DNA from 4 places in the Blautia acetigignens genome. Region 1 is predicted to be linked to each of the others. Evidence: riboswitches for the same ligand, from Rfam matches in the RefSeq annotation. Region 1 holds a riboswitch; each other region holds the start of a gene.
The links. A riboswitch is a leader RNA that binds a small molecule or an ion and turns the genes downstream of it on or off. The one in region 1 is predicted to bind cyclic di-GMP.
Positions count from the first base shown of each region.

Region 2: another riboswitch for cyclic di-GMP. It lies ahead of OCV70_RS12010 (response regulator); the one in region 1 lies ahead of OCV70_RS14500 (ATP-binding protein).
Region 3: another riboswitch for cyclic di-GMP. It lies ahead of OCV70_RS20065 (response regulator); the one in region 1 lies ahead of OCV70_RS14500 (ATP-binding protein).
Region 4: another riboswitch for cyclic di-GMP. It lies ahead of OCV70_RS07225 (hypothetical protein); the one in region 1 lies ahead of OCV70_RS14500 (ATP-binding protein).

Region 1 is NZ_JAOQJM010000014.1:6,522-12,514, forward strand. It holds gene OCV70_RS14500 (ATP-binding protein) at 148-2,553, opposite strand; cyclic di-GMP riboswitch class I at 2,629-2,704, opposite strand; gene OCV70_RS14505 (hypothetical protein) at 2,908-3,921, opposite strand; gene OCV70_RS14510 (hypothetical protein) at 3,918-4,130, opposite strand; gene OCV70_RS14515 (sensor histidine kinase) at 4,203-4,424, opposite strand; gene OCV70_RS14520 (hypothetical protein) at 4,549-5,993, opposite strand, start outside.
Region 2 is NZ_JAOQJM010000009.1:91,671-97,663, reverse strand. It holds gene OCV70_RS12045 (DUF3881 family protein) at 1-540, shown strand, start outside; gene OCV70_RS12040 (hypothetical protein) at 693-989, shown strand; gene OCV70_RS12035 (hypothetical protein) at 1,033-1,458, shown strand; gene OCV70_RS12030 (GGDEF domain-containing protein) at 1,440-1,928, shown strand; gene OCV70_RS12025 (P-loop NTPase family protein) at 1,984-2,958, opposite strand; gene OCV70_RS12020 (DUF4869 domain-containing protein) at 2,964-3,422, opposite strand; tRNA gene OCV70_RS12015 (tRNA-Arg) at 3,532-3,603, opposite strand; cyclic di-GMP riboswitch class I at 3,755-3,830, shown strand; gene OCV70_RS12010 (response regulator) at 4,255-4,629, shown strand; gene OCV70_RS12005 (NanQ anomerase/TabA/YiaL family protein) at 4,774-5,229, shown strand; gene OCV70_RS12000 (hypothetical protein) at 5,380-5,993, shown strand, end outside.
Region 3 is NZ_JAOQJM010000002.1:202,648-208,640, reverse strand. It holds gene OCV70_RS03800 (glycoside hydrolase family 3 N-terminal domain-containing protein) at 1-2,290, shown strand, start outside; cyclic di-GMP riboswitch class I at 2,516-2,591, shown strand; gene OCV70_RS20065 (response regulator) at 2,768-3,166, shown strand; gene OCV70_RS03790 (substrate-binding periplasmic protein) at 3,219-4,034, shown strand; gene OCV70_RS03785 (ATP-binding protein) at 4,018-5,993, shown strand, end outside.
Region 4 is NZ_JAOQJM010000004.1:139,328-145,320, reverse strand. It holds gene OCV70_RS07235 (DUF4866 domain-containing protein) at 1-544, shown strand, start outside; gene OCV70_RS07230 (threonine/serine exporter family protein) at 572-1,903, shown strand; gene OCV70_RS19675 (DUF6783 domain-containing protein) at 2,119-2,223, opposite strand; gene OCV70_RS19670 (DUF6783 domain-containing protein) at 2,194-2,274, shown strand; cyclic di-GMP riboswitch class I at 2,321-2,396, shown strand; gene OCV70_RS07225 (hypothetical protein) at 2,788-3,030, shown strand; partial or broken gene OCV70_RS07220 (response regulator) at 3,015-3,265, shown strand; gene OCV70_RS07215 (ATP-binding protein) at 3,299-5,993, shown strand, end outside.

The sequences.
Region 1 (5,993 bases):
CTACATGATTTAGTTATCTCGCTTTGGTCATGACTCTTTTACAATAGGAATTTGTCTTACCAATCACAGAATCCAGCCATGTACAATACTGGTGCATCATTGGTTGGAAAAATATCCCCACAAAATGTTTATACTGGATTCGTTGATCTATAGCATACTTTTAATCTCCCTGATTACACTTTCCCCCGTCAATGGTTTTGCAATATGCTTATTTATTCCTGCCTTTTTGCTGCGCTCCACATCATCCTGAAAAGCATTTGCAGACATGGCTACAATAGGGATCAGTTTTGCATCAGGACGATCCATCGCCCGAATCTGTCTTGCTGCTTCCAGGCCATCCATAACCGGCATCATGATATCCATTAATATCAAATTATATTCTCCTGGCTTTGCCCGGGCAAAAATATCCACTGCCTCTTTTCCATTCCATGCACAGCGAACCAGCATGTTCTCATTTTCCAATATAAATTGTGCAATTTCCATATTCAATTCATTATCTTCAACAAGAAGTGCTCTTTTTCCTTTCAGTGAAACATTCTCAACGGATGATTCTGGCATTTTTGATTCTCTGTCTGAGGAAATCTGGAACGGCAATGTAATCACAAATGAAGTTCCTTCATCCACTTTACTGGTAAAACAAATCTGCCCTCCCATCAGTTTTACTAACTGGCTGACAATAGTCATTCCCAGACCAGTTCCCATATTTGCTTTCTGTTCCAGTCTGTTTTCCTGTGTAAAAGGTTCAAACAAATGCTCCTGAAACTCTTCACTCATCCCAATTCCATTATCTGTACAGGTAAATTCGAATACTGCGGTCCGGTCATCAGAACTGATTTCCTGGCAGCCAACAATAATCTTGCCACCCACATGATTATAATTTACTGCATTACTTCCTATATTCTGCAGGATCTGCTGAAGATGAAGAGGACTTCCAACCAATTGATTATGTATGATATTGACAGCTCCCAGGTTCAGTGAAATTCCCTTTTCATGTCCCTGCATCTCAACAATACCGGTCGATTCTCCCAGCACCTTGCGTAAATCGAAAGTTTTTTCTTCCAGCTGCAATGTTCCAGATTCCATTTTATTCATATCCAGGATATCATTCACAAGATTCAGAAGAAATCCAGATGCTGTCAGGACTTTATCTCTGCACTCCTGCTGTTTTTGCAGATCTTCCGGAAAATGGTTTGCAATCTGCGTAATTCCACGGATTCCATTGATTGGAGTCCGGATATCATGACTCATTCGTCTGAGAAAATCAGTTTTTGAAATATTCGCTTTTTCCGCTTCCTGGGCAATTCTTTTCAACTGTTCCTGATATTCGAACTCTTGCTTTTTTTCTTCCGTAATGTCACGTGCTACATAAAGCACCTCCGTAACAGTTCCGTTTGCATCACGCTGCTTCACAATGAATCGTCCCATATGCCAGTGCCCGTCTGCAGCAAGATATTCTCTCGCAATCGTCTCTTCCTGCTGCAGCCTGGCTGCCAGCGTTGTAACCTCAAAGAACTCCCGCATGGTTTTTTGATCCTCTCTGGAAACAACACTTTTCCGTGCGGTACGAAATGCTTCTGAAGCACATCCGTGACTGCCTGTCAACCGATGCATCACCTCGCCCCCGACAACTTCTTCAAAACTGTCTGTTCGTAGGTTCATAGAATAAATCGTCCAGTAAATCTTTGAAATTGCGGATATGACTGCATTGCTTTCCTGTGCTTCTTTCAGTGATTTTTTCAGAGTAACATTTTCAGAAATATCAAGGAATGTGGTTAGTATTGTTTTTTTCCCGTCTGATGTATAAAAAATTTCCGTCTTCGCAATCGCCGGTGTCAGATGTCCCTTTCCGTCAGGGATTACACATTCATAAGAAACAGCTCCGTCATGGTACCGCATATCCATCAGTTTCTCAATTACATTCTGATTTAAATAGGACACAGCCCCTATGAGCCTGCCCAGATTTTCCTGTGCTTCCCCAACTGTCTCCACTCCATAGATGCGCATAGCTTCTGCATTCATATGGACAAGCTCATGCTCTGGCAAGGTATAGGACAGCACTCCAACACTTATCGTATCCAGAAGTTCTTTATAATAAGAAATCTGGTTTTTGTTTTCATCCTTTAAATGCTGGTTCTGTTGCAGCAATCGGTTCTCCAGAAGTTTTTCTTTTTCAAAATGGACAATATCTCCTGCTTCCTGATGATAGCCCACAATCCTGATCATGTTGTCTGGAGATGGGACTCTCCTTCCTGTACAGCGTATATAAATGACTCCCTTTACAGGATGCATATAACGGTAAACAGCTTCTGATTCATGGCTTTTCAGTTCTTCCATGTAATCCCAGAAGCACTCCCTCTCCTGCGGATAAATATGTTCTGCCACATACTCCATACATTTTTCCGGAGACAAATCTTCTGTAATTCCAAACAGTTCATCTGTGATTTCATCTGTATACAGTCTTGTCTTTTTTCCTTCTTCAGACTCTACTTTCCAGAATCCAGAGTTTCCTGCCTGAAAATATGCCTGTATATCCTCATCGTTCAACTTTTTCATAAACATGTCCCTCTCGAATAATATCTTTAGATATACAAATTAAAAGCACTGCCAAACAGACAGCCCCACCTCATTTCATGCAACTGGCTGCCATTTTACAGGCCCTGTAGCTTTGCGTCCCAGACTTTCATCTGGTTTGCTGATTTCCTTATTATAGCTTTTAAAATTATGCAAAAAACTGATTTTATTATACCCCCCTTACTCCACTTTACACAAGGAAAACATCACCGCCTTAATGCCAAAAAAAGCCGGAAGCCACTTTGCTACCCGTGACCTCCGACTCGTTGTGCTTATTCTAATCAGTCCTTACATCCAAATCAGATCCTCAGCCTCATGGATATCCTTCACGCTTTTTTACCAGAGTATATAAGTTCCGGCTTCGTCATCATAATAGTACCAGCCATTTCCTCTTCCGATTGGCTCTCCATTTCCGTCTGACTGCTGATATGGGATATAGGTTCCGGTTTCCGGATCCCAGGAGTACAGATCATAAGGATCTTGTACATTTTCCTCTGCCTCAGAGGTCTGGACTGTTTCATTCCACTCTACGCCGGATTCATCGATCCAGGTGTCTACGCCATCAAAGGTATATACCGTATTGGTCCGGTCCATATATCTGCCATCAGCCAGTTTATAAACTGTTGTGGTATCACCCCTCAGATTTACAAGCATGGCAGTATCTGGTCCTGGGAAGTCGGTTTGTTCTGTCTGGGACTGATAATTACAATCAGATGACTGCCCGGCATCCGGCTGTCCATCCTGGTTGTCCTGACCGCTCGTCACATCTGTTTCTGTAGGTTCCATCGCTACAGCATCCTCACGATTCTCAGGAAGCTGTACCACATCTTTGATAGTTTCAATTGCCTCAATTTTTGAGCTGCCCCATGGATACCCTTTGCCAGTATAACCAGCTGACGAAAGCAGTTCTTCAGCATTCTCTCCAAGGAGTTCCTGGTATGCATCATATACATCTGCCATCTTCTGGGAAAATTCCGCCTGTTCGTCGTTTCCTTTATCCGACAGCCACCGGACAGTCTCACTTTTGATTTCTTCCTGACTAAGGCTGGTTTCGGTTCCCCAGTCCAGAAGATTGGCTGCCATTTTTACAGTTTTTAAGGAACTGCCTGCTGTTCCAGGCTGGACATCCGTGTTGATTTCATTCAGCATATTGTCCAGTTCTGTAACGGCAGAAGAGGTAGTTGTGGTATTTTGAGAGGTTTCATTCCCAGCTATAGAAGCCTCTGTGCTTTTCGCCTCCTGCTTTGCACTGCTGTTCATTGTCATGGTGCCTGTTACATCAGATCCGTTGCAGGCACTTGCTGTAATGGCCATGGCTGTTAAAATTAATAACAATACTGACTTTTTCATAATCTTGTCTCCTCATTTTTTGTTATTTCATAACTCCAAAATTCTTTTTCTGAAACACTTTGTTCCATATGTTCTTCTTTTGCCCATGCAGGGATGTGGAAATTTCCTGTTTCCGGTTCTCTGACGTGGAAATCAATCCTGTCAAACATTTCTTTCAACTCCTTTATTATCACTTTTGATGTTTTATTTTGTAAATCTGACTGATACATACTCTTTGCTCCAATCTACTAATTTGTTCATTTTAGAGTAAAACAAAAGACCCAGTAACTGCTTCCTATAAATCAGTACAGTTCTGCCTGGATCCGGATGGTATCCAGGGTATTATAGAGGAAATGGGGATTGACCTGGCTTTTCAGGTACAGCATGGACATCTTCTGTTCTGTAAGCTCTGCGCGGATAATGTCCGGGTTCTCCAGGGTCAGGTAAAAAGTCAGGGTCATCAGCGTGATCCCCATTCCGCTGATCAGCCAGGTGTGGTGCAGCCCTTGGAGCACACAGACCATCAATTCTACGATTAGGGCTCCCTAACTATGTCTTGGAATATTACTTTTTGGTCTCTTCTTTTGCTTCCAGAATTGCCTGTTTTTTAGAAAATCATCCTTGCAAAAAAATGCACCGACTCACATATTACAGCTCCGCCAGTATCTGGCTTCCTTTCTTTTTCAACCATCTATATAAAACCAGACATAAAAGGAAAGTAATTCCTGTGAATATTCCTGTATATCCTGCAAAGCCCATTTTCCACAGGTCGGTCATTAAATAACCGGCTGCAAACAAAAGCGTATATAAAAATCCTCCAAAAAGATTAACCGCAACACAGGCACTCTGTTTTATTGGTGCCAGTTCACTGGTCCAATTTAGATTTGGCATTTTGAGACCCAGGAAAAGTCCTGACAGTGCCATCAATAATAAAAATCCCAAACCCAGTACAAAGCTTAAAAGTAGTTGTTCCCATGGACAGATTCCTGTCACTGCCATGCAAATAACACAGAACAGCATAGGGATCCCTGTCAGCCCTGCATGCAGGAGCAGTTTAGCTCTTAGTACCTGCCAGGGTGTAATGGGAAGTGACTGAATCAGCCAGAGGTTTTTCCCCTCTAATGAAACAGATGGCGCTGACATATCATTCATGGATGCCAGGGCACAAAGGGCTGCACAAAGGATCAGCATAACCGAGCCCGGCCGATCCCAAAATACCTGGTTCAAGATCATACATAAACCTTTTCCCTTTACCAGAAATGCAATACCTGCAACAGGCAGAAGAATAATTCCAAGCCCACAGTTCAGCATATAATTGGGACTGGAGGTAAAATGAAGGACTTCCCTTCCAAGCAGTGCTGTCGGAATGCTTTTGCATTTTACTGTTTTTTCCCGGTAAACCTTATGCTCCGTTTTTCCTGTGGAGGTTGCAATTTTCAAAAAGCTTTTTGACATCATAAGCCACATAACAGCGAAAAAAACCAGAACTGCCGCCATCACCACAAACAATGCTCCCAAATCACCTGTACCAGACATTCCCAGTAAATATACCGGATATGCAAAAGATTTTACCTGCATTCCATATACCGCTGCATTTGCCAGCAGTTCGCTGATCAGCCTTTGTGCCTGGAAAGAGATAAAATAATATCCACCAAAGAAAGCCAGGGAAATAATCACAGTGATAAAGCTTTTATGTTTCAGCCTCAGGCTGATCTTTGCCACAATCCAGCCAAGGGCACAGGAAAGTGTCATTACAAATATGGAAATTAGTACCAGATATAAAATACCACCTGCCACTGCTTTTACAGAGAATTCCACAGTAACCCAGTAAACAATCACTGCCGGAAGTGTTACAGCACCTGAATACATCAGCCCCATCAGGTATACACTCATCAGCCTTGAGATCATGATCACAGAAACCTGTATGGGAAGGGAAAGAAGCAGATCATTATCTTTTGAAAGATAAAGGCTGGAAAATGTATTAAATACACTTCCGAATGCTCCAAGCAGTATGGCTGTCAATCCCATGAGGGCAAAATAAAACCATTCTACCTCTGCCTCCGCCATTGGCTTACAGATCATAAGTGCCATGC
Region 2 (5,993 bases), on a different contig from region 1:
ACTTTGATCTTTTATCTGCAGAATCCGGCAGAATATATGCTGGAGAAATATAAGGGAAATTTACGTGAGGGACAGCCGCTGACCATTACCGGACTTGCAAGAGAAGGAAAGATTCTTTTCCCGGTGCAGAAGGATAAGGAAGCTGTGAAAGTAGAGCGGGAGCTGACAAAGAACCGCAATAACCTGATCGCAGCAGCCAGAAACGGTGATGAGGAGGCCATGGAAGACCTTACCATGGAAGATATGGACACGTATTCCATGATTTCCGAGCGTATTGTGACAGATGATGTATTTACCATTGTAGATTCTTATTTTATGCCTCATGGAATCGAGTGTGACCAGTACAGTATTATGGGAGAAATCCTGGAATATGTCACATTCAAAAATATTCTCACAGGCGAAGAATTATGCCAGATGACAATTGAGTGCAATGATATTCAGTTTGATGTCTGCATAAACAAAGCCGATCTTCTTGGAGAACCGGAAGTTGGCCGGCGTTTCAAGGGATTGATCTGGCTGCAGGGACAGCTGCATTTTTAAGTAAGAACACCGCATGGGAAAGAAAAATAATTAAGATTTTCAGCAGAAGCCGACAGGGAACAAAAAACTCTGTCGGCTTTGTTTTAGATTGACAGCGGATTTGGGCGGGGTATATAATTGTAAAAAAGAGCAGTAAACTATCTGGAGATTTTATGAAAGTACAAATGTTTGAAAGTAAATCACCTTTTAAAGGACAACAAATAAAGCTAGGCCTGGCTGCTGTATTGGGATCTGCCGCGTTTCTGCTGGGAGGCTGTTCCCAGAACTTGGGGATAAATTCAGGAACAGATCAGGCTCAGGCGGAAGAAGAATCAGCAGTGGTGGATTATACCTGTATTTCCAACCCGGACAGCGAGAAAAAAATTACTGTTTATTTTATATCTGGCCGTCTGTCTGGCCATTATTGTGGCCGCGTACTTCCATCTCAGCAGAATTGCCCGGAAGTATAATACCGAACATCTGGAACTGATCACAAGCCTGTATGCGGAAAAAATGAATGATTCCATGGAATACCTGCAAAATTATGTACAGGAAGATGTGAAAATGATTCAGTCCATGGAAGGGGAGACACCGGAAAAAATTCTGGAGCGTCTGCAGAAGAATCTGAATCAGCAGGCACTGGAATCAGAGCAATCCTTTAATTCAGATCCCTATCAGTCCAGCCAGACTGGAAATATGATTATGACAGTTTTTGTCCCGGTGAAGGATTCCTCGCAGATTCACAGTCTGTATGTGTCTATTATGATAGAGAACCTCAGACAGCTGGGAGTTTATGAACTGCTTCAGGGAAAAATCAGTGTTCAGCTGTTAAATGCGAATTCACAGAATTATGTTACCTGTATCAGCAGCGGTGATGTCAATGCATCGGGAAGCTGGAAAAAAAGGATAAACAGCTTTATATGGGACTGTCCGCTATAGATTTTCTTACCGGAATCCTTAACCGCCGGGCATTTCAGAAGTCTGTGGAAGATGAAATGTATAAAAAGACGCCGGGGGTTTTCATTTTTATTGATGTGGATAATTTCAAAAGCTATAACGATACATATGGACATAATAATGGAGACTTCTGCCTGAAGCATTTTGCAGAAACCATGAAGAAGTGTTTCCCTGCGGAAAGTATTATCGGCCGATATGGCGGTGACGAGTTTGTAGTTTATTTAAAGAACCTGACGGTGGAAGAAGTGCAGAACTATATGGCAGATTTCCAGAGGATGATTTCTCACTTGACGCTTCCAACCGGCGAACAGGTGCAGCTGTCAGCCAGCGCCGGCGGAGCCGCTTTCCCAGATCAGGGCGAAGATTTCATCTCCCTGTGCCGAAACGCCGATTCCGCGTTGTATAACGTGAAACAAAATGGAAAGGCTGCGTTTAAGATGAAAGAGAAGTAAGTTAAGCAGACTTATAGATAATCGCCGAGCCACCTTGAAGCGAGTGGCCCGGCGATTATACCCATTTAATCAATTTCATAAATTTCTTTACTGAATTTATAACTTTAGAAGACAAATATGCTTTTGAGAGTTTCTTTTTGGTGTAAGACCATACAGAAGAAGTTTTGGTTTTATCTATCAGCAGTGCAGTAAAAAATCTTTCCCAGCTGACAAAGTCCTTGCTTTCTATATAGTCTTCCGGTTTTTGCAAAATATTTTGCACATTTATATTTGGTATAATATTGCATGAGAGCAACAGCCATTCAAAAGATTCCGGCGCATATAGCGCCGCATTTTCGATGTTATTTAAATATACATTTAGCTCACGCATTTCAGAACCAAAAGCAGCTCCATCAGCTATAATAAGTTTTGTTCCTTTTATATCTCGATTTTCTTCCAGCTTTTGAATGATATTTGATTTTCCATCTGCTGAAATACAAGTAATCTTTTGAGCTTTTGCTAATTCAGAAAAAAATTGGTAACCGGAATTGGAATCTTCTGTAATTATCATTTGCGGAACTATGGTAGTTTCTGCGGAAATTTCACCGTATAAATGATACAGTTCGTTATAAGTCTGTCTGGTATTATGGAATTTGCCGGATTCACGAAAACCGTATATTTCATTAATGCTGTAGGGAAGCGTTGGAAGCTTTTCGCGGGTTGCAATTACGAAATAGTTATCAGAACCTTGTACCAGTTCTGCAAATTTTTTTGACTTTAGAAAACGATTTCCCTCATCAATAAATATGATGCTATCTGAAATTTCTTTTAATTCTCTTTCCCAGTCTTCACTATCAATTGTACGGCATGCACGGTCACAAGAGAGTTGTACTCCGCTGTCAGCACCGTATCTTCTGTAATCATGAATGAGATCAATTAATACGGTTTTTCCTGAACCACTGTCTCCTGTAAGAATTGTGATATTTCGTTTTATAATAAAATCATATTTTACTTTTCGTGATTCAACAATTATTCTATGAGAACCTTTCATGCTTATCACTCCGGTTTCATTTCATTTAGATATTTACTGGCTATTGGAAGCAGTTCACGCATGGAATGGACAAGTTCGCCTCCGTTTTTTACTTTTATTTCAAAGGCAGTATTTTTTCCAAAGTCCATCATATGCCTGAGATTAATTGTTATGTCCTTGATCTTTCCAATTTCTAACAGCCATTTTGCGCAATTATCACCACATGCAGATGCATTAAAAATTTTGTCTGGCTCATTTAGAATCAATAACAAAGTCTTGACTCCGCCAGATAATCTTTCTGGTGGGATTTGTCCCAGAACAGGACTGCTAATACATTCACTGCTTAAAATATTTGAGTGATCAATATCTTCAACCATTTTTCTGGCAAGTTCTGTTTCAAACCATTCCGGATCATAAGTATTTTTAAAATAAACATTCGTATTGTAAATACTTTGCGGTTCGTCTCCGTATATGATTGTCAGCATATAATGCCTCCGATGCAGATATAAATTTTGAGCTGTCAGTCTGGGAAAAACAAAAAGCGAGTGAAATTCCAACACCTCCGTTGGAGTTTCACCCGCTTTCCTAGATAAGCGTCCCGTGCGGGAATCGAACCCACAGCTAGCGCTTAGGAGGCGCTTGTTTTATCCGTTAAACTAACAGGACAAATCTGTAGGTACAATTGTACTATATTTAGAAACAAATTACAAGGTTTTTCTTTCGTGAGGAAATGGCAAAACGGATAAAAATAAATTAGGAAACCTGTTGAAAAACAATTGCAATTCAGAGAGAGATTGTATACAATGTTCTAAACAAATTTATAAATGGGCAAAGCAGTCGAAAGGCTGTGACGCAAAACTATAGGGCCTGTAAAATGGCAGCCAGCTGCAGAATAATCGGGATAGGAACACATACTATGGCGAATGCTGCAGTATGTGTTTTTTTATATAGATGGAGTAGAGTGAAAATGAAGAAACAGTTATATAAAGAGGAACTTTTGTATTCCGTTGAGGAACTGTAGCTTAGTGAGGAAGCTTATTCTGCAATACAATCAACAATTTACCACAATCACGCCGTTGGTTTTATTGCAGGATATTATGATGAAAATTTGACGATTGCTTATATCAGTGAATTTTTCCTGCATAATCTTGGGTACAGCTATGAGGAATTTATGAACAGAACCTCTGGATCACTGAAAAATGTGGTTTATGGAAAAAACTGTGCTTATATTGAAAATGATCGGTTTCGATATATCAGCGGTAAAGGCGAAATGCAGATGCAGGAGAATCTTAAGCTTATCAGCCAGGGGATCAAATTGTGGCAGCTATGGCGTCTAAGTTTAAGACGGTTTCCAGTGAGCTTACCCTGGAAGAGGCCTTTTCCCCGGAAAATATCAGGAGCAGGCTGAAAAAGCCGGAGGATATTTTCCGGTTCGAGTACTGCACAATGAATGAGAAGCAGTTTAAATCCATAGCAATTTCTCCGCTGGCATGGACTGAAGGGGAGAACAGGCAGGCGGCAGCAATCCGTTCGCTCCACAAACAGGACGGAAAAACTATCCCCATTGTAGCCATGACTGCCAATGCCTTTGCAGAAGACATTTTGCTTGCCAAAAATGCAGGAATGAACGAACACATCTCCAAACCACTGGACATGACACGGCTCAGGGATGTGCTGAGACGGTGGCTGTAGAGACGTATTTTCTCGAAAAGAAAATCAGAAGTCAGGCAAAATGTAATGGCGCGAATCCATTTAAACTAATATAATCAAATTACCTGAAAAACAGAGGACTGCGATGATGAAGCAGTCAAGTAAAAAATGGAGGGGGAAGTTTTTATGATTACAGATTATGCGGACAAGCTGCATCTTTATGGAGATTTGCAGGAGTATGCAGACATGGTTCTGGCATTTATTGAGAAGCAGAAGAAGGAAAATCTTCCGGCGGGCAGATATGATCTGGAAAATGGTGTGTTTGCCTCTGTGCAGAGTTATACTACAAGACCGTTAGAGGGCTCACAGATGGAATCCCACAAGAAATATTGTGATTTACAGTATCTAATAGAGGGAAAAGAGAAAATCTACTGGGCTTCTTTGCGGAATCTTACAGTGGAGAATGACATGACACCGGAGAGTGATTCTATTCTTTATGTGGCTGGTCCATGGCAGGGGTATACGGTACTGGAGCCGGGAATGTTCGGCTTCTATGCACCGGATGACGGACACATGCCAGGAGTTGCAGCAGACGAGCCGGCACCTGCGAAGAAAATTGTGTTTAAGATTCCAGTGAAATAAGCTGTTTGTGACGGAAGGGAAATACAATATAATTTCTTATTGAAAAAACAGGAACCATATAATATGCTGCTTATAAGTATCATGCTTGTAAGTAGCATTTTTATAATGACATATTATTTGAGGAGTTGTACAAAAGAGGGGGCATAAATCGTGAAAAATCCATTGCATTATCAGATTTCAGAATATGACTGCGGACCCACATCCATGTTGAATGCGATTATTTATCTGTTTGACAGGGATGAGATCCCGCCGGAGGTGATCCGAAATACCATGCTTTACTGTCTGGACTGCTACAGCAAAGAAGGCATTCCGGGAAAAAGAGGTACATCCAGGGCGGCCATGATGTTTCTTTCCAATTGGCTGAATGAGTTTGGGAACCTTGGGATGATGACGGTAAGCAGTGAATATTTGTCGGGATCTGAGGTGTACATAGGTCCGGGGAGTAGGATTAACCAGGCACTGAGTCATGGCGGGGCAGCCGTGGTAAGACTGTTTCTGGATGAACCCCATTATGTGCTCCTTACCGGAGTGAAGGACGGCAGTATTTTGCTGTTTGATCCTTATTATTGGGATGAGCCTTACGAGGAAAAAGATATCCTCATTGATCTGGAACATCCAAGAGCATACAACCGGGAAGTGCCTTTCCGGTATTTCAACCGTGAAGAAGACGTCCTGTATGCCCTTGGAAAAGTAAATGCCCGGGAGGCTGTGCTGGTTTATAATGAGAAAACCAGAGTGCCGGTGGAAGAGGTTATTGAGTACTT
Region 3 (5,993 bases), on a different contig from region 1:
GCCACCTGTAGATACTTACAGTGCTGAGCTTATTAAAAGCGCGAAAGAATATTCTGATGTGGCAGCTGTGGTTCTTTCCAGAAAAGCAGGTGAAGGTCATAATGATATTCCTATGGATGTAAGAAAAGCAGCATATGATAATAATTCAGATGAATATGATGATTTTCCTGAGGGAGAGCATTATTTACAGCTTTCACAAACTGAGAGAGATATGGTGGATATGGTTTGCTCAAACTTTGATAATGTGATTGTGATTTATAATGGAGCAAATCAGTTTGAACTTGGTTTCGCAGATGAATATCCTCAGATTAAATCTGTTGTATGGTGCCCCGGAACGGGAAATGTGGGATTTAATGCACTTGGTAAAGTATTTTCAGGTGAAGTCAATCCTTCCGGAAAAACACCGGATACATTTATTTATGATATGACAACTGCTCCGTGGTGGAATAATGCAGAAAAAACGGAGTATACAAATCTGGCAGATATGGCCGTTGAAGGAATGAACGCAGGAACTGCGCAGGTGTATGCTCCGGCATTTACCAATTATGTGGAAGGCATTTATGTAGGATACAAGTACTATGAAACAGCTGCACAGGAAGGTGCGATTGATTACGATAAGACTGTACAGTATCCATTTGGATATGGTCTGAGTTACACGGAATTTGAACAGAAAATGGGTGAACTGGAGGAAAAAGACGGACAGATTTCTGTAGATGTAGAAGTAACCAACACCGGAGATGTTGCCGGAAAAGATGTAGTAGAAGTGTATTATAAACCGCCATATACAAATGGCGGAATTGAGAAAGCATCTGCAAATCTGATCGAGTTTGCAAAAACAGATCTGCTTCAGCCGGGAGAATCTCAGATTGTTACAGCTACATTCAGTATAGAAGATATGGCCTCTTATGATGAGAATACTGCAAAAGCATATGTTCTTGAAAAAGGCGATTATATGATTTCTATCAACAGCGATTCACATACTGTGCTGGATCAGAAAACTTATACTGCAGATAAAGATGTAGTATATAAGGGAGAAAATAAAAGAGCATCAGATGATACTGCAGCAACAAATGTATTTGAAGATGCAAAAGGCGATGTGACATATTTATCACGAGCAGATCATTTTGCAAATTATGAAGAGGCTACAGCAGCACCGGCATCTGCAGAGCTGGGTGAGCCATATGTTTCTGAATATCATCTGAACAGCAACTTTGATAAGACTACATACCTCAATGATGAGGATGTAATGCCGACAACGGGAGCAGATAATGGACTTACATTAGCTGATATGCGTGATGCTGATTATGACGATCCTCGTTGGGAAAAACTTCTGGATCAGCTTACTGTTGACGAAATGACAAATATGATTGCAATGGCTGGTTATCAGACAGCAGCCATGGATTCTGTGGGAAAAGTGGCTACACTTGATTTCGATGGACCAGCAGCAATTAATAACAACTTTACAGGAGTTGGTTCTATTGGATTTCCAATTGAAGTTGTGGTTGCTTCCACATGGAATAAGGAACTTGCACAGGCCTGGGGTGAATACATGGGCAAGATCAGTCAGGAAATGGGTGCAGAGGGCTGGTATGCACCAGGTATGAATACTCATAGAACTGCATTTGGAGCAAGAAACTATGAATACTTTTCAGAAGATGGAGTTCTTGCAGGAAATATGGGAGCAAAAGCAGTAGAAGGAGCAAGAAAATATGGAGTTTATTCTTATATCAAACATTTTGCTCTGTATGAGGGAAATGCAAAGATGGTAAGTGTCTGGTCAAATGAGCAGGCAATCCGGGAAATCTATCTGAAACCATTTGAAATTTCTGTAAAACAGGGTGGCGCAAATGCGGTTATGGTTTCCTGGAGCTTCCTTGGAGATAAATGGACTGGAGAAAGCAGTAACCTTATGAATACAGTTCTCAGAGATGAATGGGGATTCAGGGGAATGGCGCTTACAGACTTCTTCCGAAACAATGGTCATGGATTTATGAATGCAGATGCAGCTTTGGCGAATGGAGTAGATGCAATGTTGTCCACATTCAACGGAGAAGAGAACAATGTAGCCAATCCGGAGCATCCAACATCTGTACTTCAGATGAGGAATGCCTGCAAAAATGTCATGTATACAGTTGTAAGCAGCTGGGCTTATGATGGAGAACATGAAGAAACAGGTATGGAAAACTGGAAAAAAGCAGGAATTGGTATCGACATTGTAATAGCACTTTTCATGGCAGGAATGGAAGTACTGGTAATCAGAGGATATAAGAAAAGAAAGAATGCTGAATAAGGATGAAAGTGGGATGGAATCAAAGCTTCGGTTACCTATACAGGTGACAGAGACGGAGCTGAGGTTGTTCAGACGTATGTAAGAAAAGTAGAAGAACAGTTCGAGTATATGTATCGGCTGTTCTTTTTTTATTTTCGAACGTTAAAACGGTAATGTTTATCTTGTGTATAGTAGAACATTAGAGTATAATAAAACCAGTTTTTTGCATAAGTTTAAAAGCCATAATAAGGAAATCGGCAAACCAGATGAAAATCTGGGACGCAAAGCTACAGGGCCTGTAAAATGGCAGCCAGTTGCATGAAATGAGATGCACTGTCTGTTTGACAGTGCTTTTTTTGCGGAATGACTTATCAACAGAAGATGAAAGGAAAATTATGAAATTGAAAAAAATATTTGGTGTATCTGTTGTAACTGTGCTGTTATGTCTTACGGGCTGTACGAATAAAAAAGCTTATTTATGAAGAACGGCTGAATCAGATGGATGAAGTGACCCATCAGATGTTTTTAAATCTGGAAGATGTTATGGGCACAAAATGGGATTATGTCCAGGTACAATTCATGTGCTTTATCATTCTGTTTGCAGTTGTTGCGGCAGTTTGTGTAATTACAGCTATCGTAACAGTGCTTAGAAAAAAACAGAGTGAAGCAATTGAAGTTGAAAGAGAAAATAACACAAAACTGGAAACAATCAATAAGACGATTCCAATCATTGCCATGACTGCCAATGCATTTTCGGAGGATATCCAGTATTCCTTTGCGGCTGGTATGAACGTACATATTTCAAAACCGGTTGAGATGAAGGTACTGGAAAAGACAATCAGAAGCATAAAATTCGTGGGGGTATCGAACCGCAGGTCACTGAACAGTGACAAATGAAAAGTAACCAGACATAAAAAAATCGAAAAGGATAGTTAGGAATAGATAGAAAATGAAAGGAAAAAGAGTGATTGCAGGCATTCTGCTTGCGGGAATTTTAGCAGTCACCCTGGCAGGGTGTAAAAACACAGATAACACGAAAGAAGAAAACGAAAAGCCTATTATTACCCTCGGCAGCGACAACTATCCACCATATAATTATCTGAATGAGGATGGTGTACCGACGGGAATTGATGTAGAACTGGCTACAGAAGCTTTCAAAAGAATGGGATATCAGGTGGAGGTTGTCCAGATCAACTGGGAGAAGAAAAAAGAAATGGTGGAAAGCGGAGAGATTGACTGTATCATGGGCTGCTTTTCCATGGAAGGGCGTCTTGATGATTACCGCTGGGCGGGACCATATATAGCAAGCCGTCAGGTGGTTGCGGTAAATGAGAATAGTGATATCTATACACTGAGTGACCTGGAGGGAAAGAACCTGGCTGTTCAGTCCACAACCAAACCGGAAGGCATCTTTCTGAACCGGACGGATGAGAGAATCCCAAAGCTGGGCAATCTGATCAGCCTGGGACACAGGGAGCTGATCTATACGTTTCTGGGAAAAGGATATGTAGATGCAGTCGCCGCACATGAGGAATCTATTGTTCAGTATATGAAAGATTATGATGCAAGCTTCCGTATTCTGGAAGAGCCTTTGATGATCACTGGAATAGGTGTTGCTTTTGCAAAAGATGATGACAGAGGAATCTGTGAACAGATGAGCCAGACACTGGAAGAAATGCGTCAGGATGGCACATCCTTGAAAATTATTGAAAAATATCTGGATGATCCCCAGAAGTATCTGGAGGTGGATGATCTTGGATATTAAGAAAAAAGAAAAACGAATCCAGCTGCTCGGCGGTCTGATTGGAATCTGTGTGGCTGTAGCCTCTCTGTTTTATTTCTTTCACGCAGAAAAAGAGGAAGCAGAGAAAAGAATGGTGGAGATTGTAAACTATGTGAAAGTGCAGTGCTCCACCTACACCCATTATAATGAATCTTCAGAATCCAAAAGTCTTCTCCGTGCCATTGAAAGTGCCAGACAGATGAGTACAAATATCGACATGGAAACAGAAAATGATGGTCAGCTAAGTCAGGAGTTCCTGAAAGAAAATCTGCAGACTCTCTGGGTGGATGGTATCATTGTACTGGATACAGAGGGAAAGATAGACTGTGAATACAGCACGGATGAATCTCTGGCCAATGAAATTACGGCATATCTGCAAAAAGATATTATTATGGATTTTGCCGGATATGAAGAAAGATCTTATTCAGAACGGTTTGCCAGGGAAGACGGATCCTATATTGATGTTGCAGCCTGTGCCAGAAAAGATGCACCGGGTATTGTGGCAATCTACTATTACACACCTCCTGAATTTGCCAGAAATTATACACTGACGATACAGGGACTTTTAAATGGTTATAGTATCCAGAAAGATGGAACGATTATTGTTGCAGACGAGGGGATCGTTGTTGCCAGCAATGATGAGAGCTTGCTGGGGCAGAATACGGCTGACAACGAAGTTGTTCAGGCAATGAAGAGGCATACAGATAGTCAACACATTTACCATTTGAAAAATGAAGGAATCGGATGTTACGGAATCATGCTTAAGCAGAGAGATTATTATATCTATGCGTATCTTCCGGATACAGAAGTGTTCCATAATCTTCCATTAAGTGTGATAAGCGTTATTTTTCTTTATTTTCTGATGTTTAGTATATTCTGGTTCTGGACATACAGAACCAATCTGGCACACCGGAAACAGGAACAGGAAAAAGATGAAAAATATAAAGCAGAACTTCTGATAGCAGCAAAAAAGGCAGAAGCAGCCAATGAGACAAAAACAGAGCTTCTACAGCGAATGAGTCATGATATCCGGACTCCAATCAATGGAATCTGTGGCATGGTAAATATGGCAGATCATTATGCAGATGATATAGAAAAGCAGACAGAATACAGAACAAAGGTGAAAGAGGCATCCAATCTGCTGCTGGAACTGGTAAATGATGTTCTGGACATGAGTAAGCTTGAGTCAGGTGAAATCGTTCTGGAAAAGATTCCATTTAATCTGAACAAAATTTTCATGGAAGTATTTGTTGTGATCGAGCAGATGGCAGCAGAACAGAATATCCGGATCAAATGGGAGAAGAAAGAAATCACGCACTGTGCTCTTATTGGAAGTCCGGGATATGTGAAACGTGTGATGATGAATATTCTGTCCAATGCGGTGAAATATAACAGAGAAAACGGACATATCTATATCAGCTGCATTGAAATTCCATCCGAACAGCCAGAAATGACGACAATGGAATTTGTCTGCCAGGATACAGGAATCGGAATGACTGAGGAGTTCCAGAAATGTGTGTTTGAACCATTTGCACAGGAACATACGGGAAGCCGCACAAAGTTTGCCGGAACCGGACTGGGAATGGCCATTTCAAGGAAGCTGGTCGAGAAAATGGATGGAACCATTACTTTTGAAAGTGAAAAAGGCGTAGGGACGACATTTGTGATCCGGGTTCCATTTAAAATAGATCTGGATGCGGATAAACATGAAGAACAGACGGATGCATCAGAAAAATCTATAAAGGGGTTGAATATTCTTCTGGCAGAAGATAATGAGCTGAATATGGAAATCGCCGAATTTATGCTTCAGAATGAAGGCGCTCACGTGTCAAAAGCATGGAATGGACAGGAAGCGATCGAAGTATTCAAAAAAAGTGAGCCTGGTGAATTTGATGTCATTCTTATGGACATTATGATGCCGATCATGAATGGTTATGAAGC
Region 4 (5,993 bases), on a different contig from region 1:
ATTCCACGGAAAGGCAGGAGAGAATCCGGTCCTTCTTACCAATGTGGAAGGAGAGCTTCTTAAAGATGCTGGAAAGATGGTTTCCGCCCATGACTATGGAAAATTTAAGGAAACCTTTGACCGGCATGAATGTGTACCAAGATCCAGACTTTACCTGGCAGATGGATATGACATTGTACGCTCTTACACGGATGGGCTGGAAATTAAAGAGGAAAAAGAAGAGCGCCAGCGTGGGATTTTAATCCTCTATGCACTTCCGGATACCTGCAAGCTGGGGCTTACAGAGGCGCAGGCCTATGCGGTTGTATGGAAGACTTTCCAGGAGATCCAGCAGGCAGCACCCCGTGCAGTGGTTTTTTATGGACAGGAGACCGGCGTAAAAAAAGAAAATCCAGAGAAACCCTTTGATGAACTTGGCGTTTTGCTTCCCATCCATGAATTTGAAAAGAAAATGCTCCAGCATATGGAGGAAATTGACGGGATCGTCCTTGCCTGCAGGGAGCGGATGATGGAACTTGCAGGAAATGACAGCCTGAAATTATAAAGGGACTTTTCGGAAGGAAGTGGGCTTATGCAGCCAGAGATGGTCAGAAAAAATCATATGGACGTGGAGTGGCATGAATACACCGATGCAAATGGCCAAAATACCCCCGTTATAAATGCAAGCATCACCGAAAAGGCTTCCATTATCGGACGTGTGGGGATCATGTTTTTATCCTGTGGGACTGGAGCCTGGAGGGTCCGAAGCTCCATGAATGCCCTGGCCGAAGCAATGGGAATTACCTGTACCGCAGATATCGGACTGATGTCCATTGAGTACACCTGTTTTGACGGGGAAAACGGCTTTACCCAGTCTTTATGCCTTACCAATACAGGGGTGAATACGTCAAAGCTGAACCGGCTGGAGCATTTTATCCGTAACTTTGAAACAGAGGGAAAAAACATGTCCGGGGAAGAGCTTCACAGCTATCTGGATGAGATTGAAAGGATCCATGGCCTTTATTCCCCGGCAGCCCTGGGACTGGCTGCCGCCATTGCATGCTGTGGATTTACCTTTCTTTTAGGCGGAGGACCAGTAGAGATGTTTTGTGCTTTTATTGGAGCAGGACTTGGAAATTTCCTTCGCTGCAAGCTGACCAAGCATCATTTTACTTTGTTTCTGGGTATTGTTACATCTGTCTCCCTGGCATGCTTTGTATATGCAGGATTATTAAAATTAGGGGAAATCCTGTTTGGGATTTCCATTCAGCATGAAGCAGGATATATCTGTGCCATGCTTTTTATCATCCCTGGCTTCCCCTTTATTACCAGCGGAATCGACCTGGCAAAGCTGGATATGCGTTCTGGTATGGAAAGGCTTACTTATGCACTGATTATTGTCCTGGTAGCCACTATGTCTGCCTGGATCATGGCCATGCTTCTTCACTTACAGCCGGTGGATTTTATAAAGATCCATATGTCTGCTGCAATGTGGATTCTCACACGGCTTATTGCAAGCTTTTTCGGCGTGTTCGGTTTCTCCATCATGTTTAACAGTCCGGTAAGGCTTGCCTGTTCTACGGCAGTACTTGGTGCAATTGCAAATACCCTGCGGCTGGAGCTTGTGGATCTCGCCACCTTACCTCCGGCAGTGGCCGCATTTATCGGAGCTCTGACAGCTGGGCTTCTGGCCTCCCTTCTGAAAAATAAGGTGGGCTATCCAAGGATTTCCGTGACAGTGCCTTCTATTGTGATCATGGTACCGGGGCTTTATTTATACCGTGGATTTTATAACCTTGGAATCATGTCCTTATCCCTTTCCGCATCCTGGTTTGCAGCTGCGCTTCTGATCATTGCAGCACTTCCGCTGGGACTGATCTTTGCAAGGATTTTGACAGATAAGGCGTTTCGGTATTGTACCTGACTTGAATTGCAAACAGGTGCAAGCTGCTAAACCGGTCCGGCAAAAGGAGGTGGCTGATATGTTAAGTATGATTTCCTATGCTGAAGAAAACGGCGAAAAAAAGGCGAAAACCGCTTAGGGACGCTTATGAATATGATAGAGAAGTATATTGCGGATAAAATAACATCTTTATGTGAAAAACGTGATATCAGTAAATACAGATTATCACAGTTTTTTCAGGAAGGTAATTCGGAGAATCTGACAGAAAAACAGAAAGAAGTTCTAAGGGTTTGAAAAATCATTCCTGCAATCTGCACGCCCCACTTTGCGGTATATTTCACCCGAATTCGGCCTACGTAGCCCGGATGTTTTCCTTGTGCAAAGCGGAGTAAGGGGGTATAATAAAATCAGTTTTTTGTATAATTTTAAAAGCTATAATAAGGAAATCGGCAAACCAGATGAAAATTTGGGACGCAAAGCTACAGGACCTGTAAAATGGTAGCCAGTTGCATAAAGTGAGGTGCACTGTCTGTTTGGCAGTGCTTTTATTATAACATGAATTATTAATAGTACATGATAGGTAATTGCGAAACAAGTTCGCAATCCTGATTAAAAAGCGGTAAGAATCCTGCAACGCAGAATTCTTAAGATGAAAAGTAGGTGCTTTTAAATTTAGACATGACTAAAAGACTTCCCAGATAAACTGCGAAGTCATGAGATGGATGCTTTTGTATCTCTGGAGGAATCCATCTGGTCTGAATAGGGAATATCTTCGGTTACTACTATTGGCAAATCGGGCATATATTTTGCAATAAATAAAGAGTCCTTTTTTTAAGGCAGATCTGTATAAGAAGTACTTTACGCTTGAGTATAATCGGAGTCTTACAGGCGGAGAAAAATCCTGGGTGAAAGAAAAACTTACGGGTATGCTGGCAGAATATATCTCTTATGCCAAAGACTGTCTGGGGAATCAGACACTGAAATTTAAGATACAGGACTGCAATGATTATGATGAAATGCTTCAGGCACTGATATATGATAACGATCAAGACTTCAAGAGTGTTCCACTTACAAATATACTCGTACTTTTAAGAAAGGCAAGAAAAGCAGAAGCTGTCGCAAAATGTCATCGGGAACTTATGATCTGATACTTATGGATATCCAGATGCCAAACATGGATGGCTATCAGGCAACCCAGTGTATCCGGCATTTAAATGATAAAAAGAAGGCAGAGATCCCGATCATTGCCATGACAGCAAATGCTTTTGAGGAAGACAAAAAAGAGCATTTGATGCGGGCATGAATGAACATATAGCGAAACCCATTGATATTGAGAAACTGAGAGTGGCCATTCTTTCTGTATTGAATAAACAGAAAAACTGACAGACTGGGAAGAACAACAGCAGGATAATAAAGATGAAAAGAATAAATAAAAAGATAGGAAAAAATAAGAATAAAAGATTATGTTTGAGCATTTTTGCAATTATTATGCTGCTTTTTGTATCAGCTTCTGTTTATGCGTCGGAAATAAAAAGTGACGGGAAAACAACTCAGGCAATGGAGGAAGAAAATAAAACCGTGAGAGTCGGGTATTTTCCATATTCCAATTTTCAGGAAGGAGGTTCCGGGGAACACAAGCAGGGAGCAGGCTATGAGTATCTTCAGAAAATTTCTTATATAACCGGCTGGAAGTATGAATATGTCTATGCTTCCTTTAAAGAGTGCCTGGATATGCTGGAAGCTGGAGAAATAGATATACTTGGAAATGTCAGTTATACACAGGAAAGAGCAGAAGCTATCAATTTTTCTTCTTATGAGGAGCTAACGGAACGATACTGGATCTATACCAGAGAGGACCATGCGGACCTTACGGATGGTGATCTAAAGCAGATAAATGGCTGCCGTATCGGTGTTGCAGATGGAAGCTATCAGAAAGAACTTCTGGAAAAATGGCTGGACAGCAATCAGATCCAGGCAGAGGTTGTTGCCTGTAAAGGCTATGATGAAATGATAGAAAAACTGGATGCAGATGAACTGGAGGCTCTTGTGATTCCGGCACTGTCTGTCAACAGCGATTTTATTGCCATTGCCAATATCGGGGCAAGTGACTGTTATTTTGGTGTATCAAAATCCAGACCAGATCTGTTAAAGGAATTAAATTCTGCCCTGGAAGAAATCAACAACACAGAAACGGACTACAGCAGCAAGCTGTATGCCCGTTATGAAGGAAAAGCGGTCATAAATTATGCACTCAACAAGGAAGAAAAACAATGGCTGGATGCACATGAAAATACAATCCGTGTGGGATATCTAAAGGATAATCTTCCTTTTTGCGGTGAAGAAAATGGGAAACTGACAGGAATCCTTGGAACCGTTTTGGACACTGTCCAGGAAAAATATGAAATCACGATCAAGGCAGTTCCCTGTTCCACGGGAGTGCAGATGAACGAGGCATTGCAATCTGGTGAAATAGATATTGCCGGTCCTATCATTCAGGATCTTTATATGCAGGAACAGTTTCAGGTGGTTTTGACGGATGTAATCTTTGATATTACGCCGGTTGTTATTTACCAGGGGAAAGAATATAGCAGCAGTCTCTCTGCAATCGCAGCGACAGAGACCTCACTGTATTCGGAATTGATGGTGTCCCTTCTTTTTCCAGATGCAGAGATCAAACAATATGACACACAAGAGGAATGCCTGGAGGCAGTAGCAAAGGGAAAAGTAGGAGCAACGGTTATTCCCTCTTCAAAAATCAATCTTCTTAATGAAAGTCCACTGACCAAAAGTCTGTCATTTGCAGAAATGGCAAAACGGCAGGAATTAGCGATGTTTACAACGAGAGGAAACAGAAGAGCAGCTACCATTATCAATAAAGCAATTGAGCAGTCATCCAATATTTTAAATGGCGTTGTCCTTGCGCAGAATTCCGTTTCAGAAAAGAAAATGACCTTGCAGGATGTCCTTGCAGAGTATGCCGACTTCGCTATCGGAATTTCATTTGTGATTATTTTTGTACTGCTTCTTCTGGTCTATTTCCTTTCCGTAAGCAGGAAAAAACAAATGGAAGCGTTGAAAGAAGCACAGAATGCAAATGCGGCGAATATTGCAAAAACAACATTCCTGAACCATATGTCCCATGACATCAGGACACCAATGAATGCAATTGTCGGATTTACAGATATTGCCCTGAAGAGGAAGCCGGACGAAGAAGTGGAGAATTGTCTGAAAAAGATCAGGCAGAGTTCCGAATATCTGATGACACTGATCAACGATGTGTTGGATATCAGCCGCATTGAAAGTGGTAAACTGGAATATAAACCAGTACCGGTAGATCTCAGGGATATGATAAATACTGTTTTGTCGATTGCAAGGGGATATATGGAAAACCGTGACCTTAATTTTTATGTTTCAAGAGAAGAACTTAAAAACCCCTATGTAATGGCAGATGAACTCAGAATCAGGGAAGTATTGCTCAACATTATCAGCAATGCAGTCAAATTTACAAAAGACGGAGGCACTATTTCATTTATTGCAGAAAACAGTCTGGGTAATGATGAGCACCATATAATCGTGCGCTATCGTATATCGGATACCGGAATTGGTATGAGTGAGGAATTCCAGGCAAGAATATTTGATGAGTTCAGTCAGGAAAATGATGGAGCAAGAACCAGTTATAAGGGAACCGGACTGGGAATGGCCATTGCCAAACAGTATGTAAATCTTATGGGTGGGAAAATTGAAGTCAGCAGCAGACAAGGTATTGGCTCAACCTTTACGGTAGAAATCCCCCTGCTTATAGCAGAACAGGTATTGACTGAAAAGGAAGAAAATTTAAGGAAAGATATGGATTTACAGGGTTTGCATGTTCTTTTGGCAGAGGACAATGATTTAAATGCGGAGATAGCAGTAGTTTTATTGGAAGAAAAAGGGATGGTTGTAACCAGGACTGTAGATGGCAAATCTGCTCTGACACAGTTTTGCAATACAGCTCCCGGGACTTTTGATCTGATCTTGATGGATATTATGATGCCGGAAATGAATGGATATGAATCGACAAAAGCCATCCGAAATCTGCCGGACCGTCCGGACGGAAAGAAAATACCTATTA